Regions from separate parts of the Cytobacillus sp. QJM3NY_8 genome, predicted to be linked through region 3. Evidence: riboswitches for the same ligand, from Rfam matches in the RefSeq annotation. Region 3 holds a riboswitch; each other region holds the start of a gene.
The links. Region 3 has a riboswitch for cyclic di-AMP ahead of AC0VZ9_RS03585 (cation:dicarboxylate symporter family transporter). Riboswitches for the same ligand answer to the same signal wherever they lie in the genome.

Region 1 (4,318 bases), 2.5 Mb from region 3:
TTCGTATTTTTCGGGATCAGATTTTTTAAGCTGTGAAAGTGCTTTTGTCACATCTTCCTCCAGATCCTGAATTTTGAGCCTTAGTTCAAGAACATCTACCTCTTCAGAAAATCGGCCGATAACTTTTTTCTTTATTTCCTCCAGCGACAAACCATCCGCTTTACATTTTTCGATAAAAGCAATACGTTCGATGGCGGAATAATCATAATAGCGATAATTTGAAGGGGAACGTTCTGCTTTTAGCAGTCCGAGTGAAGTATAGTAATCAATCGTTCTCTTAGTAACCTTTGCTTTTTCAGCCAATTCTCCTATTCTTAACTTCTCAGCCCCATGAGGATTCCTCCAAACTGTTACGTGATGGTTATGAATCTAATTATACTAAAAAATAATAGAAAATCAATGAATTTGAATAATGAAACAAGCAGGGAGGAGGAAATTTCCACAAAAAATAACACCAGATAACCGGTGCTATTTTGCATTCAGGCTTTAACGGCCTCTTTCTTTGCTTCTGTTTCCGCTACAATTACTGCACATGCAGCATCACCTGTAATATTAACTGCTGTTCTCGTCATATCAAGCAGACGGTCAATCCCAATGATTAATGCGATACCTTCAACAGGAAGATTGACAGAGTTAAGAACCATCGCTAGCATAATCAAACCGACACCAGGCACACCAGCTGTACCAACGCTGGCAAGAACGGCAGTAAGGACAACCGTGATTAGCTGTGTCAATGTTAAATCAACATTATATACTTGGGCAATGAAAATAGTTGCAACTCCCTGCATGATGGCTGTTCCATCCATGTTGATGGTTGCACCGAGAGGCTGAACAAAGCTGCTGATTGATTCAGGAACTTTCAGATTTTTTTGGGCCGTATTCATGGAAATCGGCAGAGTCGCATTACTGCTTGATGTACTGAAAGCAACACCCATGGCCGGCGCAAAGCCTTTAAAGAACCATAGCGGGTTTTTCTTTGCGAGTAAAGCAATTGAACCTCCATAGGTTAAAATCGCATGTATAAATAACGCAAGAAGAACTACGATCATATAAAGTCCCATAGCTTTAATGGCACTTAGACCCTGACTTCCTACAGCAGAAACGATAAGTCCAAATGTTCCATAAGGAGCAAATCTCATAACCAGGTTAACAAGGTACATCATCATGTTATTGCCTTGTTCAATAAGGTTTAATATGCCTTTTGTTTTATTGCCGAGCATGGTTAATGCAAATCCGACAAAAATAGAAAAAGTGATAATCTGAAGCATATTGCCTTCCGTGAAGGCTTTTACCGGATTGGTTGGAATAATATTTAATAGTGTCTCTGAGACAGGAGGAGCTTCCTTCGATTCGTACTCCACGTTTGTGACGTCAAATTCACCAACGTTTCCTGGCTGGAAAACAGCTGCCAAAGCAAGACCTATGACGATTGCAATGCTGGTGGTAACCAGGAAGTAGGAGATTGTCTTAATCCCAATTCTTCCCAACTTCTTAGGATCACCGAGGCCTGCTGTTCCAAGAGTGATGGAAAAGAAGACGATCGGAACAACCAGCATATTGATGAGATTTAAAAAGATTTTTCCCAGCGGAGTAAACAAAAACTTGTCAAGCTCGGGGAAAATGCCAGGTGCAAATAAATTAATCAACAGCCCTGTGATTCCCCCCGCGATCAAAGCAAGAATAATTTTAGTAGATAATTTCATACACGTTCCTCCAATGAAATAAAAGATGTAAAAAAATGTAAAATGGACACAAAAAATATTTTGCCTTTCCTATAATACCCCCAAAAAACATAAACCTAACTAAAAAAGGCAACAAAAAAACACAGAGGTAATAACCACTGTGCATTTATGCAGTGTTCCCTCTCAACACGCTTACGAGGTTAGCTGTCGGGTTCGGGTCTTGAGAGTACCCTACCTATAAAAGGATTCACCCCAGGTACTTTTATTAAAAAAGTACAGTTGGTTCCCCCGCTCAATTAAGATTAAGCGAAAATTATTAATGTTTTTTTAATATATTAACAATAATCATAAAAGTTGTAAATCATACGATTTTCTTATCTAGGTTTACTAAGGTTACTATAATTCAAATAGTAATTTAATAGGAAAGGTCAATTTGGTTTTTTAGCAATAAGATTAGAAGTTAAGCCAGCTTAAAAGAGGATGTCTTTTTTTGTCTTTCACTTTCAATTCCTTCTTATTCAGCTTGTCTTCATGTTCGGCCAGCCACTCTTTTAACTCTTCTTTGTCCTTGCATTGCGTATAATAAGTCTCGCCGTTTTTCCCAGTGGCACTTACAACATATCTGCATGTATTTCCCATAAAGCACCCTTTTCAAAGTAATTTCTTTTAGAATTATAACAAGATTTATGACAATGTCCACCATTATTTTTTTGGATTATGAGTATATTGGCTTTGGGGGTATTGCTGATGATAATATGCCTGAAAAAATTCAGGTAAGATATCCGCTGAATTATTGTCGCTTCTGCATTTATCCAATTGGTCCGGCAGCTTATTGATTACTGGGAAAGTTTTGCCTGTTGTCTGTTCCAGGGGGAATGGCCTTTCTTATCTGCGTGGGAACTGTAATAAAGCCGTCGAGAATCTCATGACTAACAGTAACCCCTTTGAGAGTATAAAATTCAAGAGCCTCTGTATTCCTATTTGATACATAGATAAAATAATCTTCCACATCTTTAAATTGGATTAACCATTCCATCGGCATGTTAAAAAGAACTGATCCAATTCCATATGGTCTGTAGCATTTTTATAAAGAATTGAGATAAGCAGCCAACATGGCTTTTCCCGACTGAAGTCAGATCAAAAAAAAAGGCGAAATCATTGGAGCAGGCTTCCTTAGGAGAAACATTGGAATAGACATAGCCCACGATTTCTTCATCGTCCTTAACGATCTCAATATAATTATGTAAAGCTGATTTTACGGATGGAATCATTCTAGTTTCAAAATTCATGCTGTCAAAACGCTCAGGTGTTATATGTGCCTTAGATTTCTGAAAAGCCATCAGCTTATTGCATAAATCCCGGCAAAGTCTGATTTTCTCTTCTGTTATCACTTCATATTTTAAATTCATCCTATTCACCCCTAGTTAAATTTTAAATTGGAAGGTCTTCATTCGTCCAAAAAGGAGGGAATTTATCCTTGATAGAGAAGTTTATTTTAAAACTAATATAAAAAGAGGGACCATAATGATTAGGGAAATTGATATTAAAGATCGAAAAGCTGCTGTGCAAGTTCTAAGTGTCCAGCTTCCTGCGTATAAAATTGAGGCTGAAATCATTGGATGTCCTGATTTACCGCCTTTGAAGGATACGGCTGATGACTTGCGAATAACCGGAGAAACCTTCCTTGGGTATTTTATAGGTGAAAAATTATGCGGTGTGATTTCTTTTAAAGAGGAAAATAATGTTTTAGATATTCATAGACTGATTGTGCATCCTGAACATTTTAGAAAGGGAATTGCACAAAAGCTGCTGAACTTCATTGAACTGAGGCCGATGAATGAAAAAATGATTGTCACAACAGGCTCTAAGAATACCCCTGCTGTCGCTTTTTATTTAAAGAATAGTTTTAAAGAGCTGAAGAAAATAGAAATAAATGAATCACTGACTATTACTGCTTTTGAAAAATATTTATAAAATACTAAAAGATTAAGCGACTCTTTCATTTGGAGGAATCACCCTCTCTAAAATCCGTTATATGCTTTTATAGAGACTGCTATTACTGTCCCGCAATTGCTTTAGGTCATTGGAATATTACTTAAAGGGGAGTACTCATGTTAATTAGGGATTATGATAAAAGGTTAAGTTCTGTAATTAAAAATGTTGGTTTTTCCGGTGTCGTACTTGTTAAAGAAAAGGAGGAATTGATCCTTCAATTAGCAGAGGGGGATGCTGATCGAGCAAATGAAACCCCAAATAATCCGGGTACCAGGTTTGGCATCGCCTCCGGGTGTAAGATTTTTACGGCGGTTGGCATTTGTCAATTGGCCGAGAATGGATTCATATCATTCGAAACAAGACTTAATGATGTATTGGAGGATGTTTTTCCCTTATTTGATGAGACAATTACCATTCATCACCTGTTAACCCATACATCCGGAGTGCCCGACTATTTTGATGAGTCAATTATGGATGATTTTGAGGAGCTGTGGAAAGAAAGGCCAATGTATCTATTAAATCATCTGAGAGATTTTCTTCCTATGTTCCAGAATAAAAAGATGATGTTTAAGCCGGGGGAGAAATTTCATTATAATAATGCCGGATATATACTTTTGGGTTTAATTATAGAGAAGAAGACA
Region 2 (11,868 bases), 2.6 Mb from region 3:
TTGACAATCTTCCTGAAAATACAGCAATTGGTTATATAGATAATGAAGAAGATGGGACATGGAGAACCAATATTTATTCATTGCCCATCAGAGGCGGTTCTGACGGAGGAGCCTATGTTACTGCTCAGGATATGATCTTATTTTGGGAAGCATTGTGTAATGATAAGCTCATAAGCGGGGAGTATACTGAAAAGCTGATGTCCCCGCATGCCAAAGCAGATGAGAATGAGTATTACGGCTACGGATTATGGATCAAAAAGAAAAACGAAGCCATCTTCAAATATCACCTCATGGGCTATGACCCGGGAGTCAGCTTTCATTCTGCCTATTACCCTGAAAGCGGGATAACCCTTGTGGTGCCATCAAATAAATCATATGGGCCATTTACTGTAATGAAAGAAATTGAAAAGGACTTTTAGATGAGCTAAGTACAGGTGCTTATTTTTTGTATCTAATCGGGTCTGTTTATAAAGGAGCGGTTATATGAATTTTAATTTAAGAGAAGCTATTGAGATTCTTGAACGTACACCCCATACGCTGGATGCATTACTAAGCGGTCTATCTTCGGAATGGCTTAATGGCAATGAAGGGGAAGGCACGTGGAATGCTGCCGAAGTGGTTGATCATTTGATTGATGGCGAGGAGAAAAATTGGATTCCACGGCTGAAATTTATTCTGCAGGAAGGGGAAAGCAAGCCCTTCCCCCCATTTGACCGCTTTGCTCATTTAAATGTGTCAGAGAGTCTATCACTTGAAGAAAAGCTTGAAGTCTTTAAGACCCTTAGAATGAAAAATTTGGCCATGCTTAGGGGTATAACTGATCTGGAAATTCATTTCGAAAAGACAGGGCTTCATCCAGCATTTGGACCAGTCAGAGTCAGGGAATTGATTTCCACTTGGGCTGTGCATGACCTTACGCATATTTCACAGATTTCTCGAGTATTGGCAAATAGATACAGAACTGATGTTGGTCCTTGGATTGAGTATCTGGGCATTTTAAAAAAGTAAGCACTTTAAAAAAATTGCATCAAAGTTAAGTTTGTAAATTCTGTGTGAAAAGTAAACTTTTGGGACCAAAACCTCATGATATGGCCGAAGGTGTTCATTTATACTTGTGTGGAATTGTGACTTTTCTGATTATTTAAGTCCATTCAAAAAAATATGGAGGCGAATGAATGCTGAATCGTAAGAAAAAAGGCCTGCTGTTAACTTTTATTCTGGTTACTGTCATTCTGATCGTGATGCAGCCCATTCAAAATTCTATAACTAGGGCAGCTGCCGGGGATGGCTCCTGGACATCACCTTATTCCGTTTCACAGGGAATCAATACTCAAAACAACTCTTCCAAAACTGTTCAAGGCTATGTGGTTGGACAGCCGACTGCGGCAAATACGGTTATTTCAAGCCAGTTTCCAAATGACTATGCTTTGGCCCTGGCGGATAGTCCATCAGAGACCAGCACAGCTAAGATGCTTTATGTTCAAATTCCTTCCACGTTTCGCTCTGCTTTCGGCTTAAAATCCAATCCATCTTTGATTGGAGAAAAAATTAAGGTAACCGGAACGCTTACCGCCTATTTTTCTCATCCCGGGCTAAAAGATGGGACGGCCTTCGAACAAGCTGGTGATGGAACAGCCAACCCCGGCCCTGAACCAGGAGGATATTATGATGCTGCAAGCGGAAAAACAGGGGAGGCTTTAAAAACAGCCCTCCATACTATCATTGATGATCACACGGAAATTTCCTATTCGAATGTATGGGAAGCACTGCGCGAGACAGATGAAGATCCTGCCAATCCCAATAACGTCATTCTTTTGTATACTGGCCGCTCTCAGGGGAAATTCACCAATGGTTCTGGCGTCAATGATTGGAACAGGGAGCATGTTTGGGCAAAATCTCACGGGGACTTTGGAACAGCTATGGGTCCGGGAACAGACTTGCATCATTTGCGGCCAACAGATGCTTCAGTAAATAGCTCGAGAGGGAATCTTGACTTTGACGATGGGGGCACCCAGCATTCAGAGGCACTGGGAAACTACTATGATTCAGATTCCTGGGAACCCAGGGATACAGTAAAAGGCGATGTTGCGAGGATGCTTTTTTATATGGCTGTCCGTTATGAAGGAGACAGCGGAGAAGTGGATCTGGAGCTAAACAATCAGGTCAATAATGGCTCTGCTCCTTATCATGGCAAAATGTCTGTCCTGCTTGAGTGGCATAAGGAAGATCCGGTAGACGATAACGAGCGGAGAAGAAACGAAATCATCTATTCTGATTACCAGCATAACCGCAATCCATTTATAGATCATCCCGAGTGGGCATCAGCAATTTGGGAATAATCTTCAGGAAAGCACTTTCCGTTACTGGGAAGTGCTTTTTATTTTACTTACTTTGAAAAAAAGATTGACAAGAGATTTCCATGGGAGTAATTTATATTTATTAATTTCATAGTAACCTTTTTGCTGAATCATTATGAGCGGGGGAACCAATTTTGATAAACCTGGTTTATCTTGGGGTGAATCTTAGCATATTAAGGCTAAGAAGGGATACTCTCAATCCCTAATCCGACAGCTAACTCCGTAAGCCGAATCGAGGGAAGGGTTGATGGAAACCATTGGCCATTCTTTTTTTAAGAGTGGTTTTTTTGTGTTCATTTTCAAAAAGAAGGGAATTTCTTCAATGAAAAAACAGTATGCAGTATTTGGTTTAGGCCGCTTTGGCGGAAGTCTCGTAAAGGAATTTCATGAATTGGGAGTGGAAGTGCTCGCAATTGATGTAGACCAGGAGAAAGTAAATCAATACGCACAGTTTGTGACATATGCAGTTCAAATCAATGGCATTGATGAAGCTGCCATAAAGCAATCAGGGATAAAAAATATCGATCATGCATTTGTTTCATTTGGTGAAAACATTGAGTCCAGTATATTGACATCCTTGTTATTAAAAGAAATGGGGATTCCAAAGGTGTGGGCAAAGGCACATAATGAGTATCATGCCAGGGTGCTCGAAAAAATTGGCGTTGATCGTGTTATCCACCCGGAGCGGGATATGGCTAAGCGGATTGCCCACCATATTGTTTCGGAAAAAATGATTGATTATATTGAGCTGTCTGAAGATTACAGTATGGTTGAGATTGTGGCTACAGATAAAATTGCCGGAAAATCCCTTTCTGAATTGAATATTAGGGCTAAGTATGGCTGTAATATTGTGGGGATTCAGCGCGGGAAGGAAATAATCGTTACTCCGTCAGCTGAAGAGGTTATTTTAAAGGGCGACGTCCTGATTGTAATGGGACACAATAAAGGGATTGGCAGATTTGAGAGGCATGGAGTATAAGCCTTGCCGATAAAAAAATACCAATACAAGGGGTTAGCCCTATATGTATAAGGAGCATAAAAGAATGAGGAGAATGGGACGTTCCTATAACTGGATAAAAATGAATCCGGCACAAATGCTTTCGGTCGGTTTCTTAATCTTAATTGGTGTAGGCACACTGCTGCTGATGCTGCCTTTTGCTACGAAAGACAGACATCATTTATCGTTTATCGATGCACTTTTTGAGGCGACTTCTGCTGTATGTGTAACAGGTCTCGTGGTAGTGGATACCCAAACCACATTTACTGTTTTTGGCCAGATTGTACTGATGGTCCTCATACAAATTGGCGGCCTTGGATTTATGACATTTGGGGTTCTCATTGCTATCATGCTTGGAAAGAACATTGGTTTGAAAGGAAGGCTGATGATCCAGGAATCTTTAAATCAGCTTTCGATTGAAGGGATGGTCAGGCTGGTTAAATTCGTTGTCGGCTTTACATTAATCGCTGAAATGATCGGTGCATTGATATTGGCCATTCGCTGGTCGTCCGATTTTGGCTTCCCCCGCTCATTGTATTATGGCATTTTCCATTCGGTTTCTGCCTTTAATAATGCCGGATTCGATATAATGGGCCAATTCAGGAGCGTTACTGAATATGCTGGTGATTTTACTGTCATCATGACACTCAGCTTCCTGTTAATAATCGGAGGTATCGGCTATATCGTTGTACTTGATGTAAAAAGAAACAAGAGTTTGAAAAAGCTCTCTTTGCATACAAAATTGGTCCTCCTGATGACGCTGATCCTTAACATTCTCGGAACAGTATTTATCTTTGCGCTTGAATATGATAATCCTGGGACACTTGCCAATTTGCCTTTAAAAGATAAACTATTGGGGGCTTTTTTTCATGGTGTGGTCCCGAGAACGGCTGGATTTAATTCTTTGAATACTGGCGAATTAACTTTAGGTTCGCAGCTGGTAACAATGCTGCTCATGTTCATTGGAGGGGGATCAGGAGGTACCGCCGGCGGCATTAAAGTCACTACCTTTGTCTTGATTTTTCTTGCAGTCAGAGCGCTGATAAAGGAAGAAGATGAAGTGAGCCTTATGGGAAGGCGAATTCCAAAGGATCTTATTGTCAGAGCTTTTACAATAACCGTCTATTCAATAGGATTCATCTTCTTTATCTTATTTATTTTATCCATAACAGAAAATGCTCCATTGAACGTCCTTTTATTCGAGGTGATATCCGCTTTTGGCACGGTAGGCATGTCGATGGGGCTCACACCTGAATTAAGTGCAACAGGAAAAGGGGTAATTGCATTTATGATGTTTGCAGGAAGAGTAGGGCCAATCACAATCGCTTTTGCACTTGCCCGAAGAAAAGGAAAGGCCAAATATAAATTTGCAGAAGAGAAAATCATGATTGGATAAGTGAAGGAAAGTTATCTGGTGTATAGGACAGAATAATTTAGTTTCAATAAAATTTTCCACCATAAATAGGATAGGGGATTTTAAATGAAAACCAGATTTAATGACTATATAAGCATTAAGATCCATCAAATAGACCTGACCTTAACAAGCTATATTAAGACTAAATTAGCCCACTTAAATATTGCCCCGGAGCAGAACCTGATTCTAATGCTTCTCTGGGAAGAAGACGGATTAAGCCAAAATGAAATCGCCAGGCGGCTGGATAAAGATAAATCTAACATTGCCAGAATGCTGAGCAGTCTTGAAAAGAAAGGCTTTATCAAAAAAAGCATGAATAAAGAGGACAGCAGATCTCTGAATGTTTATCTAACCGAAAACGGCAAAAATCTCAGTGAACATGTATATCCCATCACAGAGGAGTTTCACTCAATCGTCACATCGGGTATTACGAAGGAAGAGCTGAGAATTGTTGACGATGTTTTAATGAAAATGAGAAGAAATATGGAGGGTAATTAGCGGTGCAGGATAGAGTGGGATGCTTCTATCCTGTTTTTTTGTGAAGGTCATGAAGCCCAAAATGAGAACAGCGCTGAGAAAACAGTCGCCATGAAGGCTCCATGAAGCCGAAAAGTCGTGAAGCGAGAAGAAAACAGTCGCCATGAAAGCTTCATGAAGCCGAAAAGTCGTGGAGCGAGAAGAAAACGATCGCCATGAGGCAGTCATGAAGCCGAAAAAGAGAGCAGCGGTAAGAAAACGGTCGCCATGAGGCAGTCATGAAGCCGAAAATGGGGGCAGCGCTAAGAAAACAGTCACCATGAAGGCTCCATGAAGCCGAAAAGTCGTGAAGCGATAAGAAAATCGTTGCCATGAGGCAGTCATGAAGCCGAAAAAGTGATCAGCGCTGAGAAAACAGTCGCCATGAAGGCTCCATGAAGCCGAAAAGTCGTGAAGCGAGAAGAAAACAGTCGCCATGAAAGCTTCATGAAGCCGAAAAGTCGTGGAGCGAGAAGAAAACGATCGCCATGAGGCAGTCATGAAGCCGAAAAAGAGAGAGCGGTAAGAAAACGGTCGCCATGAGGCAGTCATGAAGCCGAAAATGGGAGCAGCGCCGAGAAAACTGTTGCCATGAATCTATAAGAATTTAAAACGGCACTCTAAAGAGAATCAGTTTATATGATGCAAATTTGAACTATCTGAGTTACCAGGTAAATCGATTCAGTTCATTCATTAATAATAGTATAATAAAATACATATATTTCTATATCTGGCTAACGGATGTTTTCATTGAGTCATACAGGGGGAAGATGATGACGAAGATTATGCAGATATCAGATGAACTAAAGGATTGGATTGTGGGTGCGCTAAAAAGTGATGTGAGTCCGATTGCGCTTGCGAACGCTTTGATTAAGAAGGGTTTCGATAACCGGTTTGCATATGAGACTTTATTTAAAATTGTTGGAAATGAAGCAATTAAGACGACAGAAGGGCAGCAGATTCGATATACTTATGAAGTCCCCGAAATAGGCAGGAAGGGGAATATCCTTCATACGAGTGATAAGGACGTAAAAGTGCTTTCCAGAAATGAAAAGCCATTTGTGCTCCATTTGGATCAGGTGCTCAGCTCAGAAGAATGTGATGAGCTTATCAGTCTTTCAAGGAGCCGGCTGCAGCCATCCCTGGTGGTGGATAGGGGTTCTGGAGAAGAACGGGCGGGTTCAGGAAGGACAAGCAAGAGCATGGCTTTCCGGCTTAAAGAAAATGAACTGGTCGAAAGAATCGAAACGAGGATTGCTGAATTGACCGGTTATCCTGCAGAAAATGGTGAAGGCCTTCAGATCTTAAACTATGGATTGGGTGAAGAATATAAGCCTCACTTTGATTTCTTTCCCCCCCACATGGCGGATGCCAGCAAAGGCGGACAGAGGGTTGGAACGTTCCTCATCTATTTGAATGATGTGGAGGATGGCGGTGAAACGGTCTTTTCTAAAGCTGGACTTTCATTTGTTCCCAAAAAGGGAGCGGCCATTTACTTCCATTATGGCAATGCTCAGGGTCAGCTGGACCGATTGTCAGTCCATAGCAGTGTGCCTGTAAGAAAGGGAGAAAAATGGGCTGCTACCAAATGGATTAGGGAAAGCAATATATATTGCCATTAGAGTTTTTAAAGAATAATCAGAAGGAAGTTTGATCAGGTGAAACTCATCAACAAACTATTCTCAAAGCAAAAAACGGCTTCGATTGAATTTTGTCAGCGGAATCTGGATGAATTTTTAAAAGAAGAGAGTTTGGCTGCATTTAATCAATTTCTGAGCCAGAAGAATATTAACTATAAAGAATACGAATGCCAGAGCAGATGCAAAGAATGCAGGCAATCACCTTATGCCCTGGTGGACGGGAAGCTGATTGCAGCGGAGAATTCGGATGAATTATTGATAAAATTGAAAGAAGAAGTAAAGAAATAAAAGGAATCGGAGCAATCCGATTCCTTTTTTCATACTCTTTTTTTTGATGTACATTGAGAATGTGAATGTGCAAATTAATCTAGTATTGATCCTGAAATAGCATCTCCCTATTCATATAAAAGAGAAGGAGGATTATTGCTCCTTCCCTGCACCAAGATCTTCTGCCAATTCCATAATCGCTTTATTGATTCTCCAGACGAAATAAAGGTGATGAATCAAATCACGCTGGGATTGCTGCCTTGCTGGTGCCAATCGTTCAATTTGTTCCCTTTCATTTTCAAGACTATACACAAGCATGCCGTCTCCGCTATCTTTAATCAAATCCATTAATGTCTCAATATTTAATTCAAGCTTTTCTTCAATCCTTATGAAAACATCGACCAGCTCATCGGGATAGTCGAATCCTTTTCGGTAGGAGGAAGCCACAAGGTGTCTTGCATAATAGTTGATGGCTGAAAATAGTGTAATCCATCTGTTAACGTCAGCATGGCGCGGGGATCCGGGTTTTTTTATCAGAGATTGTGCTTCAACGTTTATGGTTTTAAGTTTTTGATCCAATAAGAAGCCTTTGCCTGAAAGCTCCTTAACGTTCACATCTTCCCGGAAGCTTCTCACATACTCAGTGACATACGGTTTCAGTTCTTGTAAGTAGTCATTTAAGGTATCCGCCACTTTTTCCTTCGTTTTCTTTGGGAAAATAAATAAGGAAACTCCGAATGCAATGCCGGCACCGGCAATTGTATCGATTACCCTTGCACTGATAAGGGAAAATGTAATTCCTCCAAGTAAAAGGTCATACATAAAAGCAACCAGCATCGTTATAAACATGCTCATTAACGTATAGGAGACCTCAAACAAATAAAAGGCGAAAAAAACCGCTGCAAAAATCAGCGTTATTTCCAGGACGGAATGGCCGCTGACCACTCTTGCAAGTGTAAATCCAATTACTGCTCCAATAATTGTTCCAACCGACCGCTGAAAACCTTTCGTATAAATGCGCCCGATCGATTCGGTACCGAGCAAAACAATAAAAGCTGTTAAAAGAACCCAATAAGGCTGGTCAGGCGAAAGAATCTGGCCGGCAATGATGGAAATGATTGCAGCAGTCAATGCCTGAAAAGCTTTTTTGGTGGAAGGTTTGATGCCCTTATCTTCTTCAGATGGTTCATCTTCACTTTCGCCTTCAGCTGCCTCTTCAGATAATTTAATCTCATTGTCTTTCATTTTATGAAGTGCCTGCTGTATGGTTATGCCGCCCTCGATGACATGGTTCGCAATGGACTCGATCCGCCTGATCAGAAACAGCCATCCTGCAGGTTTGTCTTCCCGGCTGAACAAATCAATAATAAGCAGGCGGAGGGCCTGTACAGCAAGCTCTGCTTCACGCAGATTTTGTTCTTCATATTGTTGGGCAAGAACTTCAGCATCGCGAAGAGAACGGGTTACCCAAACCAGGAGTTTTCTCAGCTCATCAATTTCAAGGGCATTTGCTTTTTTTAAGCTTCTAATTGAGTCTGTCAGTGTTTCAATCAGCATACCTGCATCAAAAATATATAACCTCAGCTGAGTAGAGGTCAGCCCAGGCCATAATTTTTGAACATCTTCATCATTTATATACTCCGAAACCATGACAGCATAATCCCTGAGCTTCAGCACGTTTCTTCCCAATTCCTCCCGCTGCTGAGGAGTCATTTCCTTGGCTTGCATCCCCTCAATTAAGAGATTGAACGTAAAATTACTTTGGAAATGAAAGGAGCGAATGCTTCTTTTCAGGTTTTTCGCGGTGTCCTGAAAAAGGATGAAATTGAACAGGAAAGCATACGCGATCCCAATCCAAATGCCGAAGTAGAAGGATGGAAGCTGACTGCCTGATAGTTTTAAAATAGACGCGAAATAAAGTGTCATGAATGCAATCATGCATAGAGAAAAATACCGCACTCCAAAGCGGGTCAAATAAAAGCTTAAGAAGATTAACAGAACCATTGCAATATCGATAAAGACCGTGCTTTCCGCCAATAGGGAACCGATCGATACCCCTGCCATGGCTGAAAGTCCAAGCAGGCCAGTTGTGAGCATTTTACCTTTTTTGGAGTCATCCATGACAATCATGATGCCAAGCATGCCTGCCATTCCGGACACTATCGCCGGAGTGAGAGCGGCATCAGCACCAGCCAATTGCATGATGAACAAAGTCGTAAAGACTGAAGCCATTAAACTTAAAGTGGCCCGTCCTGCTTTTTGAAATCGGATAAGCCCGGGATCGGATGCCAGCAAACGTCCGAGCCACCGGTGTTTTATAGGAAACTGCTTCATTGTTTCACCAATCTTTTCAGAGAGTTAAAGATTATTTTACCACTCGTACTTTTATTATCCAAATGAACCAGCTTGAGATTTGGTGCTTTACAGGTTTAAAAACAGAACAAATGTTCTATAATAAGAATGGAGGGATTTACTATGCCGCTAAAAGACAGAGGGAAAATAAAATGGCAGCCAGCCCACTTCATGCCGGAACACCGGGCGATGCTAAGAAAATTGGAAACTGAACAAATGGCACAAGACAAGCCGCTTATAGATGAATATGAATTGGAGGACTATGAAAACAAAATTCACTATGCAATGGAATATGCCTTCTTTCTAATAGTAAAAGTCTGGCGGGAGGGATTATTCCACGAATATACAGGGAGGGTAAACAGGCTGGACGGCATCGGCAGAAAAATTTATCTGGAATTGGAAGATGGGTTTCTTGAGAAGGTCATGTTTGATGAAATAGCTTCGGTTGAAGTGAAAGAATAGTGCAGCGAGACATAATTTAATTTTTGCAGAAAAGTTAAAGCTTTACCATACCCATTATTTGCAATTTTTAGATATAATAGAAAGAAAGCGGTGATCGGAGGTACATATGAGCACGGACTTAGAAAAAGCGATTATACTTCGCAATCTCGGGAAATACAAAGATTCCAGCCTTCTGCTTGTGAAATTGGCTGAAGAGTATCCCTTAAACCCAGTGATTCATTATCATTGTGCCTGGAGTTTTGACGTTCTAGGGGAGGAATCGAAAGCTGTTTCTCATTATGAAAAAGCGATCGAACTTGGGCTGCCTGAATCTGATCTGCCAGGTGCCATTTTGGGTCTTGGGAGCACATACCGGACTCTTGGGGAATATGAAAAATCAAAGATGGTGTTCGAGAAAGGAATCTCCCAGTTTCCGGCTAATCGTGCAATCCAGGTGTTTTATTCCATGACGCTCCATAATTTAGGCCAGCACAGCGAGGCAATGGAGATGCTCCTAAAGTGTGTGGCCGAAACTTCTGATGACCCGGAAGTTTTGCAATATAAAAAAGCAATCACTTTTTATGCAGACAAACTTGATGAAATATTTGATAAAGATTAGAAAAAGGATTTCCCAAAATACATGATATGACGGCGGAGAATAATTCAAACATCTCTGATTTATTAGAGGTAATTTTAATGAATATGGTTAATTGCTATAATAGATGATCTTAAAAGGTCAGACGGCGGCCGTATCCTTTATCCATTCGATGAAAGAGACTGCTATCTTCAAAATGCAGTCTCTTATATATCTGCAGGTGCCAAAAGCGGAAAATGACCGTAGTTTCCTCCAATTTGATAAGTGGAAGAGTATGAAAAGAAGGTTTCCAAGGTTATTTCTCAACATGGCCGGAATTTTCTGTGTGCTTATGATAACAGCAGTACCCTTTGAATTAAAGAATAATTAATACGCTGCCATGATGTGCTTATTACAGATAAAGAATATAAATTTTTGCAAAACTAAAGTGTTTGCTATATTAGGAGAAGCCGATGGAAAAAATCACTTTTAATAATATCCATAAACCGGGACACACAGTACTGGAAAATGAACTTTTTATTCACAACCATAACCCTGACATGCTCCTTCAGTATGACAGCAACTTTATTGCTTTTAAAAGAATGCCTTCTGTTCAAGAGTTTGAGGAGGCACATCAATATTTAAGAACTTTTCATCAAAAATATGGCCAAAAGCATGAAAGATTTTATTTTCCTGATGACGAGGAGCTTACCGGAGAACTTCTGGCCAGCTTTGAGAAGGATGATGATTTTACGGTTGGTTATTTAGAGCTATTTGCGATTCATCCAGCTGATTTTCCTGAAGTTCAGGAAAAGGAAGAAATTACAGTCGAAAATGTTACGGATGAAACATGGAATGATTATCTGGAATTTCAGCATGAGCAGGATTCGGTTTACGGGATTAATTATGCCGAGAAAAAGAAAGATCAGCATTTAAGGAATTTTAACGATGAAAGGATTAAGCAGTTCATTGCATATTATAAAGGGAAAGCTGCCGGATCAGTAGATGTAATTATCAAGGAATACACAGCTGAAATTGATGGATTGATGGTCCATGAGGATTTTCAGAAAAAGGGCATCGGCAGGCGCCTGCAGAAATCGGTAATGGATCAGTTTAAGGATAAAACCATCATCCTTGTTGCAGATGGTGAAGATACTCCAAAGGAAATGTACCGCAGGCAAAATTATCAGTATATTGGAAAGCAGTATAACCTTTTAAAAATATACGAATGAAGAGAAGCCTGGTTCTATAGAGAGCCAGGTCTTTTTGTTTAAATAGAACACTGTTTTATAAAGGGGAGTTCATCCTGG
Region 3 (15,018 bases):
GTGAGTGTTTTCATCTGCCGTGTCCACGATGTTAACTTTTTCAGATACTAACGCATCCGTTTTATAAACAATTCCAGCATCCACATTATTTGTCTCTACATATGTAAGTACTTGCCGAACATCTTTGGCATACACCACTTTTTCTTCTATGTTTTTCCAAATACCCGTATCTTCTAAAGACTCCTTCGCATATTTCCCTGCAGGAACAGATTCTGGAGTGCCGATAGACACTTTATCTGCTTCAGCAAGATCATTAAATGATTTAATTCCAAATGCTGAATCTTTCGGCACCACTAGTACAAGTTCATTCCCAACTAAATCAATCCCATTCTTTTCCTCGATGAGCCCGTCCTGTACTAATTTATCAAATTTATCCTCTGCTGCTGAAAAGAAAAGATCAACAGGTGCTCCCTGCGAAATTTGCTGCTGAAGAGAGCCTGATGCTCCAAAGTTAAAGTTTACAAGTACATTCGGATGTTCTTTTTCGAAGCTTGCTTCAATATCTATTAAGGCATCCTGGAGGCTTGCTGCTGCCGAAATAGTCAATTCCACTTTCTCTTCGGTTCCTTCCTGCTTCTCCTCTCCTGATTTTTTAGTTTGGTCATTATTTGAACATCCAGCCAATGATAAAAAAAGGACTATTAATGAAAAAAATAACAGGTACTGCTTTTTCATTATAAATCTCCCTTCCCAATTTGTTATTTCTGATTATAACTAATTATAACTGCTAATGCCCTGGTTATCGTCAGATACTCTGGGCGAATACAGTGAAAAAATCAGCCTGCAAGGCGATAAGGTCTATTTACCGGAAGCTTCAACAGCTATATTCAATAAACAGCTGAAAGAAACCGGCTAGTATCCATTATGAAAGAAATTCAATCTTCCACACAGTTTCAGTCAGAAGTAAGTCATTAGAGGATTATAATACTTCCAAGACAGGAGTATGAATCATACTAAAAAGGAAGGCACAATGCCTTCCTTTTAATATTTTTGAACCAGCAGTGCTTACTTAAATGAATCCCGCTAATACAGCTTATTACTGTCCTCTGCAGCTCCTATCGCCTCAGATAATTCCGTATACAACATTGCTGTTTTTTTCGTTAATATAATGAAATTCATATTATTATAGAATAGGAATCCACACCCGTTAGCTAAATCAAGAAAAAGCTGGCTCCTTCAGCCAAGATTTCATTAGCACAACAAGCTCATACATAACTTAATAATCGATGGTGATAATAACAAACGAGGTGAACTTTGTGGTTCATAAAATATTGCTTTCATTCATTCACATATTTTTGCTAATGAATCTAATCGTAGTAAATGCACAAACCAGGCCGAATATTGAACTTCTTGATATTGAAAAAAATGAGATAACAAAGACAGTCCCAACAAATCCTAAGATACAATTCGAAGCTGAAAAAATAATTAAAGAAATTGATAATGTTGTTAAAAAGTTAAAACCAATTCCAGACAAAGGCTACATGATTAAAATCCCCTTAGAGCCGTCTCATCGAGTAGAAAACAAATGGATATATGCTTTGATTGATGAAATGATCATTATCATTCCAAAAAACGAAAAGCCATATTTACTCTTATTTGATGATGAAAATAAATCTTACTTTTTCACCTTTGACTCAAAAATTGATCCGTTACTAAAAACATTAGATTTTTCTCTTTAACAACCCCTTATCGGTCTTTGTAACATTTTCAACAAATCTGCCTATTTAGTTAAAAAAAGCAGGTCGCAGAAATAGCTCTCTTTAACAAAATTAATAATTCGTCTATTTTATTTAAAAATAAATGATTTCGATGTTAAAAATCCATCTAGAAGAACAGTTGTCCCAGAAACCCTGCAAATAGGACTGATATGATAAAAACAGGTATTGAAATGAATATTTTATTTCGTAATTTAATAACCTCGAATCGTCTATATAACTTACTTACAGCGGTAAAAAGAATAAACAGGATAGGCAAACTTATACATATGGCGATTAAATCAACACGAGTAAATGGTTTACTGATATATTTATCAAAGTTGATGTTAATAACAAAGAGTGTGGAAAATAAAAAGAATTGATAAAAACAAAATCTAAAATAAATCATAGGTTATTACCTCTATTATGTATTTTTTAATCTGGATCCTTATTAACCTGTATATTAAGGCAGTTCCAAAAAAATAGCGTTAATCCCCTCCTGGATCAACGCCTCAATCATTAAGAGCGCACTACTGCCCCTTTATCTTTTCACTTAGATATTCACCGAAAGTGATTTTTCCCATTTTTCGAGCAGGATTGGTATTTTTCCCATCACAGAAAGATTTATATAGTTTTCCAGTTAGAGATAAGCTTAAAACTTTATTTGGTTCATTATTTAGTTTGATTTTCAGTTCAGCCATTTCTCTTAATGTCATTACATCTGGTCCGCCAAAATCCTCCGCTCTTCCTTGTGGTTCTTTATCCACTAAACCTATTAGATGCTCAGCGAATTCACCCGCATCTACACTTTGGCACTTAAATTTATCCGGGACAAAATATCTTTTAAGAAAGGATTTGGATAGGAATAAATGATCAATAAAATGGTGGAACTGAGTTGCGCGTACAATTGTATGAGAGATAGAGCTGTTTTTCAGCAATTCTTCTGCTTCTAATTTTAGCTTATAATAGTTAAATGGTATTTCATCAATCCCAACAATTGACGGATAAATAAAATGTTTTACGTGCTGTGCTTTTTTTAATAGCTCCTTAAAGCCTGAAACCTCAACACTTTTTGAATTCTTCATTGGACTTGTTGCTGCGTGAAGGATGACATCTGCATCTTTTACTGCTTCTTCTAACCCTTCACCTGACGATAAATCGCTATAAATCCACTTGAAATCTTCAATTCCATCAGGTTTTCTTCTAGAAGTTAATTTTACTTTATAACCAGACTCCTTTAGTTGATTAAGTAAAGCTGAACCTAGTTGGCCTGTGGAACCGGTGACCAGTATTTTCAAGTACAACACTCCCATTCTAATGGGTTTCCTTTATATTGTATTATTCAGATATTTGGTGCTATATTCAACTAAACTGCCAGTTTTTATATAAAGAAAAAGCCGCCGTAATGGCAGCGAAATACAAAACCTGTTCATTAAACTGTAGTCTTCAGGAAGTCAGGCCCCCAAATTTCTGCAATGAATCTAAACCCTCAGCGAGCCCCGGAAACCCCTTGCACCATAGTACGAATCGGCTCCATTGTGATACACAAAAACAGTGTCGTAGCGCCGGTCACAAAAGATCGCCCCGCCAAGTTTTCTGATATTCTCAGGCGTTTGCACCCAGCTAGAGGTTTTCTTATCGACATGTTCAAGCTCCTGAAGCTCCCGGTATTGCTCTTCGGTTAAAAGCTCAATGCCCATGGCAGCTGCCATATCCATAGCACTGTTTTCCGGCTTGTGTTTCTTCCGTGCCTCCAGCGCTTCACGATCGTAACAAACACTTCTCCTGCCTTTTGGACTTTCAGCTGAACAATCATAAAATATGTATTCGCCGGTCTCTTGATCATGGCGTACAACATCCGGTTCGCCTTCAGTTGCTTCCATTTCATTGAGTGACCACAATTTTTCAGGATTAGCCTCGAGCTTAGCTTGTACATCAGCCCACTCCACACCTTCATGACGGTGCATGTTTTTCTCAAAACGCGCTTTCAGAGTTTCCAGCAGTTCTTCACGCTGTTCTGGTGACAGCTCCATATTTCCCATTGTCAAGTTAACTCCTCCTAGTTTTTACTCTATTATAATATAATTATGACCCTTAAGGGCTATTTGATAAAAGTGGAACAGCATTAACTTTTCATAAGCCACCTTCGGACTCGCTCACGTTGATTTCTCCCTTTTCTGTCCGAACCTCCTCCACCTTCGGACTCACTCACGTTGATTTCTCCCCTTTCTGTCCGAACCTGCTCCACCTTCGGACTCCTTCACGTTGGTTTCCCGCTTCTCTGTCCGAACCTCCTTCACCTTCTGACTCGCTCACGTTGATTTCTCCCCTTTCTGTCCGAACCTCCTCCACCTTCGGACTCCTTCACGTTGGTTTCCCGCTTCTCTGTCCGAGCCTCCTTCACCTTCGGACTCGCTCACGTTGATTTCTTCCCTTTCTGTCCGAACCTCCTCCACCTTCGGACTCGCTCACGTTGATTTCTCCCCTTTCTGTCCGAGCCTGCTCCACCTTCGGACTCCTTCACGTTGGTTTCCCGCTTCTCTGTCCGAACCTGCTCCATCATCCTCTCTTTATGGAATAACACAAAGATACAAAAAAAACACTAACAAATATGCTGCCATTTGTTAGTGTTTTCCAATCTATTATGAAGCTTGTTGCTCAAATCTTTCTTCTGCTGGAGGGTTAAATTGCCCTTCCCACTTGGCAATAACAATAGCCGCAAGTGAGTTCCCCACCACGTTAACAGCTGTTCGGCCCATATCAAGGATACGGTCGATGCCGGCAATAAAGGCAAGGCCTTCTGCAGGCAATCCAATTGTGCTGAAAGTAGCCAGCAGCACGACAAAGGATACGCCTGGCACGCCCGCCATTCCTTTGGATGTCACCATCAGTACTAACATTAACGTAATTTGCTGTCCTACGCTTAATTCTATGCCAAACATCTGTGCAATAAATAAAGAGGCAATTGCCTGGTATAAAACGGATCCATCCAGGTTAAAAGAATAACCTGTCGGAATAACGAATGACGAAATATGTTTCGGGCTTCCCGCTTTCTCCATTTTGTCCATGATTCTCGGAAGCACTGTTTCAGAACTTGCAGTTGAGAATGCCAAAATCAATTCTTCTTTAATCATCTTCAATAATTTAAAGATGCTGAACCCGACAACTTTGGCCATTATCCCCAATACAACAAGAACAAAGAAGATCATGGCTCCATATACAGTAAGCGCCAGCTTGCCCAATGGAATTAATGAGGCAAAACCATACTTGGAAATCGTTACACCAATTAAGGCAAATACTCCGATTGGTGCATACTTCATAAATAGGTTTGTCACATAGAACATAGCCTTTGCCGTGCCTTCGAAAAATCTCAGTACTGGTTTTCCCTTTTCCCCAATTGCTGCAATTCCAAGGCCAAATACAACAGCAAAGAAGATAATCGCCAGCATATCGCCTTCAACCATGGCTTGTACAGGATTAGTAGGTACGATATGCAAAAATGTATCTGCTATCGACTTGCCTTCCTGCTCTTTATTGGTTTCAACATAGCTCGAAATGTCACTTTGCTGCAGGCTGTCCATATTCAGGCCGGCACCAGGCTGAATAACATTACCTGCAATGAGGCCCACCACAATAGCAACCAAAGTCATGCCAATAAAGTAAGTCAATGATTTACCGCCAAGCTTCCCGACGGCTTTTAAATCACCCACACCAGCAATGGCAACAATAATTGTTGATAGTACAATAGGAACAACAATCATTTTAATTAAGCGGATAAAAAGATCGCCAAAGGGCTGCAGCACACTTTGCGCCGTTTCACTTCCATAGAAAATACCGCCAATAGCGATTCCTAAAATAAGACCGATGAAAATTTGAGTGGCTAAACTTAATTTGATTTTTTTCATCAATTACCCTACCTTCTTGTTTAGTTTTATACGTGCTGCGCAGGCAAGGGAAACAAAGATGAGATCCTGATAAAAAAGAAAATCGACAAAAATGCTGGTTTTGTCAATTCACAATATTTCATATTCTCTTATGTTTCCTTAAACGCTGACGAGGTTAGCTTTCGGGTTAGGACTGCGGAAACAGTAAGCCCTTCCATAGTAGGATTCACCCCAAGCGGAAACTCCGCTGTAAATAATGGGTCCCCCGTTCTTAAAATAAGATTAAGCATAAATCACTATATCATTATATTATTTCAAGATATTTTTTGTAAATAGTTAAGTTTTCCCGGCAGTAAACTAAATGGCCTCTTTAACACACCAAAAAAAGCTGAAATTCAATGAATTTTCAGCTCTAGGACTTGTTATGGGAAATCAATATTAATAGCAATAATAAATATAAGGACTATCACGGATAATGCTGTATTTACTGACCACCACCTTATTTCTGCTTTTGTCAGTACACGGTCAATGATGAAAAAAGAGACAGCAGAAACAAGACTAAGTTCTTTTAATACTGAACCAAATAGAATAAAAAGGAGGCAATTTCACGATTAGTGTTTGCAATGAAAATCTTCTTGCTCAACCAATCACTGAACATCGAAGTGATTACTCCATAGGCAGCGACAAACATAAGATTTAAATAATATAAATTAACAAATGCATTCATATCAAAGACTGTTGGCACTGAAAAAATCAGTGCAAATAACACACTGCTAAGAATGGATGTTAAGATCTTTCTCCTCAAAATAATGGACATTTCCCACTTGATCCTTTATAGAGGCTAAATAATAGAAAGTAAATTTTATAAATTGAATATAAGCAAAACAAAAAAGGCATTTGGCTCCGCCTGCGCCAAATACAATGATAGCCACACATGCTATCCCCGCTAAATCTAAATTAGCATCCTTGTATTAAGAAAATTGAACGGGCTTGTAAACTTTTATTAAAATTCAAGGTGATAACACTCACGGTTAGCTTCATAATAATACCTCAATCAATATGCAATAAAAAATCCATGGCTTTGCTAAATGCTTCTTGTTCTGATTCTGCATCATATCTGGAGGAATATGGATCACTGAATCCATGTTTCCCTTTAAATTTATGTACTTTAATTTTCTTTTTTTCTAAAGCTAATAGTAACTCATCAACATTAAAAGACTGCTCTTCTTGTGGAAAGAATAGCATTATGGGACACTGGGGTGTTAACTCTAAATAGTCCCTGATCCTTGAGCCGTAGTATCCCACTATACCATCAACACAATCTCCCTCACTGCACAGCCAGGCAACAGTTGCACCTATACTAAATCCAATGATATATATTTTTTCGTATTCATCTTTAACATCCAATAATAGATCTTTTATTTTTTGGGCAGCTCTGTCGAAACCTGCATATTCCATAAAATGGCGATAAGCGGCTTCCTCATGAGAATATTCAAAAGGTATCTCTCGCTCTAATAAATGGGGGCATGTCACATCAAAACCCTGCTTTGATAATAATTCGCAAAAACTCTTTATATGTTGATTAATTCCATAGATTTCGTGGATTACGAGGATTAAAGAATTAGAATTACTCTGTCTTATCATGATTATGACCCTTTTTCTCCATATTTCTTCTCCCATTCACCGATCCATTTTTACACCTTATTCCATAAGAAAAATTATTCTATATTTAAATGTTTTATTCCTTCACATCTAACACCCCTATTAATCAGAAAAGCCGCCTATACGGCAGCTAGACTTTAAAAATGCACCATTATGAAATTAAACAAAAGCTTCATATTCAGCTTTAAGGTTATTGATGATCGTCTGAACAGGCAGGATTTCTTTAATTTCATGGACTCTTGCCCCCGCAAATACAAGGCCATTCTCGCAGTCCCCATCCATGGAAGTTATCAAGGAATCCATTGTACAAAAGCGATAAGAGCAGTTTTTCAGGCAATCGATACAGTTCTTTATTTTCACCTTTTTATTGTCAGCTATCTGCTCTGTAAAGTGGTTCTTAATGGCACGGCCTTCCAGCCCTACGGTGGTTTTCACCATGACGATATCTTCCTGTTTGGCCCGGACGTACTTTTCTTTAAAAGATAATGGTGCATCACATTCGCGGCTTGCAACAAATCTTGTTCCCATCTGAACACCCGAGGCACCGATACGAATGGCATGAGCGATATCTCTTCCTGTCATGATTCCTCCAGCAGCAATGACAGGAATCTTAACTGCTTCCACGACTTCCTGTAAAATATTGAATAGTGGTCTTTTGGTCCCTAAATGTCCTCCCGCTTCATTGCCCTCTACAACAACGGCAGAAGCACCAAGCCGTTCTGACATTTTGGCGAGCCTTGCAGATGACACAATCGAGATGACCGGTATACCAGATTCTCTGCCCCAGCTGTACATATCTCTTGATATTCCAGCACCTGAAATAATGAAATCAACCTTTTCCTCAATAGCTGTTTTCATTTTTTCAGCAAAATCATTCATGGCAAAAAGAACATTCACCCCAATATAGCCCTCACCCTTGATAGATGCCTTAGCCTTTCTTATATGCAATCTTAAATCTTCGATGCTAATTCCTGTTCCAGAAATAGTTCCAATCCCCCCGGCATTCGCAACAGCTGACGACAGACCACTTAAAGAAATACCTACGCCCATACCACCTTGCATGATTGGAAATTCAGGCTTCATATGACCAATTCTTAATTGCGGAAATCTCAAAAGAATACCCCATTTCATCGTCGAATTATTTCTTCTCCATTATTGTGTGAATGGGGTTAATTGAATAGTGATAAATATAATACCTGATACTAAAATCAGGTGGTAATTTAGCGATCGTCACACAAAGTTCAAGAAAGAACAAAGATGGGGGCTTAATTCTTTTTATCGTATAACTGATATACCAGAAATCATCACAACCTATCTTTTTCTTTTGCAGTTACTATACTATAAGAAATATTGAGTTTATCCCAAACCCAAGCATGAAAGATTTCGTCTAATTCTTTTTCCAAGGCCATATCATCCAGACTCGCTTCAAGGCCTAATTTCTCAAAAGTGAATGTCTCTGTCGCCTTAGCCCCCTCATACCGGGCACTGCTAAATGAGAAAGTAACTGTTCTGCCCATCGTGTTTCCCCCTATATTAAATCATCAAGTATTCTTTTTATCAGCACTTACTCGCATGAAAAGCTTTTACCTGCGTTTTTGAAATATAAAATGCAATAGGTAAGCTAATCCTAAGAAAGTAATAATGAAAAATACTTTAACTATAGAAAATTGCTCTATTAAAAGGGCGTGCGTTGAACGATCCGATGAGAAGATAGACCACCAGCTTGGTTCGGGAAATAGAAAAGATACTATAACCCAGGTGCAAAATAACACTAGAAACCAATGGAATCTCATAAATTCTCCCTCTTACACAGTTAATCCAAAAACTAATTCAAAATCCTTACACCATTAGGATCCACTAATGGGTTTGATGAGAAATCCTTTATAACAGCTTCCCTGATTGTAACTGTCTCACCAATTATTGACTTAATAGAATTGACAGGCTTCCCAAACAAAATGGAAAGGTCACCTTCTAACCCTTTTTTCATTATTTCTAATCTTAATTCCCCTATTTTTATGTTATCAGTCACCGAATCTACTAAATCTTTGTTTGTCTGAAGTTCGATCCTAAAAGAATAAGGGGTTGTAATAAACGTTCTTCGTTCCCCCCTATCAACATTCCAATTCAAATTAACTGCATTTTGACATATAAACTCTTGTTCTTTTTCATTTACCCAAAAGCCTATATGGTCAAATATACTCTTCTTTCCATATCCAAAAGTGACATTTATGCACCCTTTTCTTGCTTCAATTATCCGAAAAAGGATATCTTTTTCCCGAAAGTCATCCCATACCAATGGAGGATCAAAGTTCTGGAAATCCCCCTGGTATTTTCCGATACGCTGATATATCCGAAATCCATTATTTGTATAAAACCTCTCTGTCTCTTCTACATGCGGAGTCCAAAAATGATAATGAAAAAGCACCGAAGTCACCTCTTTATTAAGCTCACTCCCTTACATATTCAATACAAAAGAAAATATTTCCTTTATAGGAGGTTCCCTGACTTTTCACGGTGTGCTGAAACAGGTTTTCCAAGATGGATAGTTAATGATTCAAAGGTGGTATGGATTCTGCTTGTTCATTTTTCATGGAAATATGAAGCTCTTTCTTAGAGTTGATGGAGGCAAAAAATATATCCCCGAACATAGAGACGCCCATTCTGGCCAATTCCCGTTCAAGCCAGGCTCTATCCAAGCCCAACTGATTAAGGACCGTGGTGTAAACTTCTCCTTCAACGACTACTGGAAAGGCAATTTGATCGGAGTGTTCAGTAATTTTTAAATCTCCCAGGGTAACAGGCATCATTGAAGGTTTCAATTGAACACTTAGCATACCGCTCCCTTCCAGTACTCCCAATTCTACATTTTGGACATCGAAAATATTTTTCTCCCTCAGCATTTGAAGAATGTTGTCGATTGAATAATTAGTCCGCTTTAAATTGGCACGAAGCAATTTACCCTTATTAATTACAATCACCGGTTCGAAAGTAATCATTTTTCCAATCTTTCTGTTCGATATTTTTACTTTCCCAATGATTCGCTGAAAGACGCCTATGGCAATAATGGCAAAGCCTGTTTCCAGATGCCTGATAGACGGATCTGCTATATCCGCCCCAGCCACTGCACCCAGTGTAAGAATCACCAGGTAGTCGAAGATTGGAAGCTCCCCAATCGAACGTCTCCCCATATAAAGAGTAATAAAAAGAAATAGAGGCAGAATGGTAATAATTCTTCCTAAAATAAGAAGACAATGATAAAAAAATTCTCCCATATTTTACTCCTCCCGTTGGTTGGTTGGTTGTTCTTATCTTTTCGGTCTCAGGTGGAGATTATACGGCAGATAGGCGCATTCGAAAGGAAGTTGACCACTGCAGCATAACTTTATAAAATGAAATCATCCCAAATTGGAGGTTTTTTGTTTGTTGAACTTATGTTTAGAGCTAGAGGAGTAACACGTTCTTCATGGCTGCATGCATGAGAAAGTGCCATTTATATCGAACTATATAAATAAGAACGGGAGATTATAAATGGATATTTTAATTCGGCAGGAATTCCCTGCAGACTATCATTCGACGGAAGAAATGATCAGAGAAGCTTTTTTAAATGAAGAATACAGCGACAAGACAGAACATTTCCTTGTTAAAAGGATTAGAAATTCAGATGCTTTTATTCCGGAGCTTTCTTTAGTAGCTTTAACTCAGGCTAAGGAGGTTGTGGGTCACATACTTTTATCAAAAATCACCATAGCTGATGGCGAGAAGGCTGCAGATTCTCTGGCACTTGCCCCCGTTTCGGTTGCTCCCGGTTATCAAGGAAAAGGCATCGGCAGTCAATTGATTCGTTCTGCACTTAACAAGGCAAAAGAGGGCGGATTTCAATCCGTAATCGTTCTAGGTCATAAAGATTACTATCCAAAGTTCGGCTTTAAGCCAGCCAGCCTTTGGAATATCCAGGCCCCGTTTGAAGTTCCTGACGAAGTGTTCATGGCTCTGGAATTGACGGAGAATGCTCTTGAAAAAGCTGCCGGTGTTGTCCATTATTCAAAAGCTTTTTCAGAATAAGAGGCCTGGATGAAAAAAAGAGCAGCCGATCCACATACTGGATCTTCAGCTCTTGTACCTATTTGTTGATAAAGACATTGCAATGGACTTATTCTGTAAGTTCCCAAGCAGGATTCCAAACTACTTCCCACAAATGTCCATCTGGGTCTTGGAAGTATCCAGAATATCCACCCCAAAAGGTGTCGTGAGCTTGAACCGCAATAACAGCCCCTGCACTCTCAGCCTGTTTCATTACCGTATCTACCTCTTCTTTACTCCCAACATTATGCCCAATCGTAAATTCAGTTGGGCTAATCGCTGTCTGGTTCATGCTTGTATCATGAGCAATATCTTTACGTTTCCAAAGTGCCAGTTTTAACCCTGATTGCAAATCAAAAAACGCCACAGCACCATGCTCGAATTCTCTCCCTACTATCCCCTGTGTTGGAAGTCCAAGACCCTTTTCATAGAAATGTAAGGACCTTTCTAGATCATCTACACCTAATGTAATAACTGAAATCCGCGGTTTCATATAAGACCTCCAATAAACTCGTATAAAATAAAACTTTCAAATCTTTGCGTAGAAAAGATCATAAAGCATAATCATTCCTTTATATCGTAAATCAATTGATCGAATAACTCCCCATCCACATAAAGCAAAATGGCCCATTCTCCCTTTTTAGGAATTTTAACAGATGATGGTGTATGCGCATCTGCCCCGTTGTTTGGACCGTAAGCATGGATGGTCCATCCCATTCCATTCGTTAAAATTTGATGGACAGTTTGCGATTCTTTATGAAATCCAACAATCGTCAGATCTGCATCTTCAACTCCCCAAAGATGCCACATCCACTTTTGGCCGTTTAGACTTGGCATGCCAGCGCCTATCACACCGGACTTGTTTTCATTTCCGATAATGCCCCTGTCACCGAACTCCACAGCTTTTCTCTCCCAATCAATAGTGTCAAAATCGCTCTCTTGAACAAAATCTGGTATGTCCTCTGGGAAAGTAATAGGGGCGTCTTTTGCTTTTTCAGCCACACTGACAACTACATCCCCATAGGCTTTGCCATCCAGGTACACTTCATACTTCCACAAGCCTTCGTAAGGAACTGTAAATGTGGTTGTAAAACGCTGCAAACTTGGGTAGCCGGATGATGGTTCTGTTATTTCTTGATGAGGCAAAACTTGTATTCTTTCACCAGTTTCTTTATGAAGGGCAGAAATGGAAAGTTCTTTTCCTTTATAAGTATCAAAAGGCTCTGCGAAACTAAAAATATAGCCATAAGGCGTTCCTGCTTTCAGATTAGGATCGGGTAATATGCTAAATTTTATATTTTGATTCACCTTATATTCATGCCGTATTTCCCATTCATTATTCATGCCTCCATTTATCTTTTCGGGATCGTTCCTGACAAAAAACTCGGTTGAAACGAAGAAGGCCAAGAGCCAGATGGCAAAAGTGGAAATAGTGAATATAACGAATTTATTGGGTTTGGCTGGCTTCACTATTCTATCTGTATGGACTGCTTTTCTAATATTCATTTTTTGAAATTCCGTAAAGTGGCCACCTTTGTGAGTCGTCGAGTCCATCGCCCTCCGCAGCTGCTTAAGCTTGCTCTCCATTATATCCCCACCTCTCCATCATTTTTTTCAGCTTCATCCTGCCTCTGCTCAATCTTGTTTTGATCGTATTGTGGTTCACGCCTAATATTCCTTGGATCTCTTCAATTGAGCATTCTTCATAGTAATAAAGCGTAACGACTTCCCGGTACTTCACAGGCAAAGACAATACACACAAGGAAAGAAATTCTTCCTCGCTGCGCTTCAGCAGATCTTTTTCCGGCGACATTTCCTTAGATGAAAAAAGAGCAAACATGCTTGAATTCATCAACACTTTTCGAAACGCATAACTCTTCAAGACATCCTTTGATTTATTAATAGCCAATCGATAAATCCATGATTTAAAGGAGATCACTTCATCGATTTTGTCATAATTTCTGTAGCACGCGATGAATACATCCTGAACAATATCTTCCGCCAGCTTCCAGTCCTTCACATAGTTATAAGCCAGCTTTGTGAGCCGTTCACCATACTCATCCATAATAAACTCCAGCCAAGCATCACGATTTTCTAATGGGCCTTCATCCCTGACCTTTCTCACACACTTCCCACCCCATTTTCACTTTAATGCTAAGACGAATGAGTTAGATATAGGTTTCATTTTTTCCATATCTTTTAGAAAAAGGGCCCTTACCCTTTTGCGGATAAGTGCCGGTTTCGTTCCTGTCTATAATAACAATTGCCCGTATTTTTCCCGTCCTCATCTAATAACTTCCTTTCATTCTTCCGCCAAATTTCCATATGATAAAACCTTTTTGATTAACAAGGCCGAATAACATGGAGGACTATTCTTTAATGACTGATTTGTATCTTCTCACCTTACCAATCCAATCACTTGCATCCCGCCATTTAACCTTTTTAGCTGAAATCCAAGTAACTTCTCCATTATAGTCATTAGGTGTCCAATCAGAAGTGTCTGCCCAATATAAGGTACCGTCTTTCAGTATTAGGGTGGCATCATAGATGATTGAATCATAATTTTCCGGACTTGGTTTAAGTTGAAAATGTGTTACTTGTTCAAACAATATTTCTATTGCCGACGGATTATTAAATTGTCTATGAAAAAGCATTTGCATTTTGGTATCAAGCCCTAGTCCAACACTCATTGACCGGTTATGATCTACATAACTGTCAGTCCACATCATCAGCTCTTTCAAACAGCTATCGTGGAAATAACCAAATAACTCTAGAAGTCCTTTGATATCATCATTTCCTTTTATTTCAACCCACTCCATATTTGCCTCCTTTAAGACAAATTCATAAATATAAGAAAGGTTCGTCATATTATTTTCAATTCCTTCTTTAGCTCACTGCCCTGTTTATTCAAAAAGAAAAAGCCACCTGGATTGGCAGCTTTCGTTTGCTACTCATTTTTCTTCATTGAAGCCAAATAAGCAATTGCAATGAGAACTGCAATGATTGAAGTGATTACAGAATATCGGAAAATAGTAAAAAAGAACTCAGGAAAAGGTGTTATAACACTTGAAGTCATACCATCAACATCAGTTGTGCTTTCTATCCGCTTCATAAAGGCCACTAATAAGAAAAAGGAGACAATAAATGAATATATCCCTGTTTTCACTATTATTTTCTCCATACTTTTTCAATTACAGTTACCTGGAAGCAAGGAATCACGAGTTCATAAAATTATTGAAATCCTCCTGAGTCTTTATTTTCTCCCATCAAATAATTTGAGCTCTCTCCTGGTTTTGCATTAGGATTGATTGGGATATGAGGATTATTATTGTTTTTCTTGCGTTTCCAATCAATAAATAAAGCAAATAGTATAATTCCAACAATAAAAATCACTAACCACCACATGGAATCAATCCCCCTTGTTAGAAAGGCCGCCTTTATTGATATACACTTATTTAGCTAAGAAAAGATAAAGAAGCAGCGCAGTCATAATATTTGGCAGACCAATTAAAACGGAGCCGATGCTTGTTCTTTTTCGTTTCTGTCTTTCGTCTGGAGAATCAGGTGCTTCTAGGCCTGCCCTTATTCGGTGGGGGCCAGGTATTGAACCTGACATAAGAACAGACATGGCCATAAAAAATAAGCCAATTGCTCCTGTCACTAAGTAAGCCTTACTTAATTCCCCAAAACCAAATGAT

Region 1: it holds a riboswitch for cyclic di-AMP, as region 3 does, so the genes downstream of both, AC0VZ9_RS17500 (dicarboxylate/amino acid:cation symporter) here and AC0VZ9_RS03585 (cation:dicarboxylate symporter family transporter) in region 3, are expected to answer to the same signal.
Region 2: it holds a riboswitch for cyclic di-AMP, as region 3 does, so the genes downstream of both, AC0VZ9_RS17465 (potassium channel family protein) here and AC0VZ9_RS03585 (cation:dicarboxylate symporter family transporter) in region 3, are expected to answer to the same signal.

What each region holds. Positions count from the first base shown of each region.
Region 1 covers NZ_CM149681.1:3,405,496-3,409,813, reverse strand. The annotation lists gene AC0VZ9_RS17505 (MerR family transcriptional regulator) at 1-303, opposite strand, end outside; gene AC0VZ9_RS17500 (dicarboxylate/amino acid:cation symporter) at 480-1,703, opposite strand; cyclic di-AMP (ydaO/yuaA leader) riboswitch at 1,856-2,001, opposite strand; gene AC0VZ9_RS17495 (hypothetical protein) at 2,136-2,321, opposite strand; gene AC0VZ9_RS17490 (hypothetical protein) at 2,726-3,091, opposite strand; gene AC0VZ9_RS17485 (GNAT family N-acetyltransferase) at 3,207-3,656, shown strand; gene AC0VZ9_RS17480 (serine hydrolase domain-containing protein) at 3,794-4,318, shown strand, end outside.
Region 2 covers NZ_CM149681.1:3,393,552-3,405,419, reverse strand. The annotation lists gene AC0VZ9_RS17480 (serine hydrolase domain-containing protein) at 1-419, shown strand, start outside; gene AC0VZ9_RS17475 (DinB family protein) at 484-1,008, shown strand; gene AC0VZ9_RS17470 (endonuclease) at 1,176-2,339, shown strand; cyclic di-AMP (ydaO/yuaA leader) riboswitch at 2,451-2,601, shown strand; gene AC0VZ9_RS17465 (potassium channel family protein) at 2,680-3,336, shown strand; gene AC0VZ9_RS17460 (TrkH family potassium uptake protein) at 3,401-4,750, shown strand; gene AC0VZ9_RS17455 (MarR family winged helix-turn-helix transcriptional regulator) at 4,835-5,266, shown strand; gene AC0VZ9_RS17450 (2OG-Fe(II) oxygenase) at 6,055-6,906, shown strand; gene AC0VZ9_RS17445 (DUF1450 domain-containing protein) at 6,943-7,212, shown strand; gene AC0VZ9_RS17440 (FUSC family protein) at 7,345-9,525, opposite strand; gene AC0VZ9_RS17435 (YolD-like family protein) at 9,667-10,005, shown strand; gene AC0VZ9_RS17430 (tetratricopeptide repeat protein) at 10,112-10,603, shown strand; gene AC0VZ9_RS17425 (GNAT family N-acetyltransferase) at 11,032-11,790, shown strand.
Region 3 covers NZ_CM149681.1:652,032-667,049, reverse strand. The annotation lists gene modA (molybdate ABC transporter substrate-binding protein) at 1-675, opposite strand, end outside; gene AC0VZ9_RS03605 (hypothetical protein) at 1,257-1,679, shown strand; gene AC0VZ9_RS03600 (SDR family oxidoreductase) at 2,225-3,001, opposite strand; gene AC0VZ9_RS03595 (DUF4256 domain-containing protein) at 3,176-3,736, opposite strand; gene AC0VZ9_RS03590 (hypothetical protein) at 3,903-4,046, opposite strand; gene AC0VZ9_RS03585 (cation:dicarboxylate symporter family transporter) at 4,337-5,599, opposite strand; cyclic di-AMP (ydaO/yuaA leader) riboswitch at 5,728-5,877, opposite strand; gene AC0VZ9_RS03580 (hypothetical protein) at 6,147-6,395, opposite strand; gene AC0VZ9_RS03575 (dienelactone hydrolase family protein) at 6,629-7,258, opposite strand; gene AC0VZ9_RS03570 (NAD(P)H-dependent flavin oxidoreductase) at 7,400-8,371, opposite strand; gene AC0VZ9_RS03565 (hypothetical protein) at 8,545-8,757, opposite strand; gene AC0VZ9_RS03560 (hypothetical protein) at 9,066-9,665, opposite strand; gene AC0VZ9_RS03555 (DUF421 domain-containing protein) at 9,787-10,512, opposite strand; gene AC0VZ9_RS03550 (GNAT family N-acetyltransferase) at 10,769-11,302, shown strand; gene AC0VZ9_RS03545 (VOC family protein) at 11,391-11,813, opposite strand; gene AC0VZ9_RS03540 (hypothetical protein) at 11,885-12,907, opposite strand; gene AC0VZ9_RS03535 (sigma-70 family RNA polymerase sigma factor) at 12,891-13,445, opposite strand; gene AC0VZ9_RS03530 (hypothetical protein) at 13,690-14,139, opposite strand; gene AC0VZ9_RS03525 (hypothetical protein) at 14,268-14,486, opposite strand; gene AC0VZ9_RS03520 (hypothetical protein) at 14,552-14,725, opposite strand; gene AC0VZ9_RS03515 (DUF5316 family protein) at 14,772-15,018, opposite strand, start outside.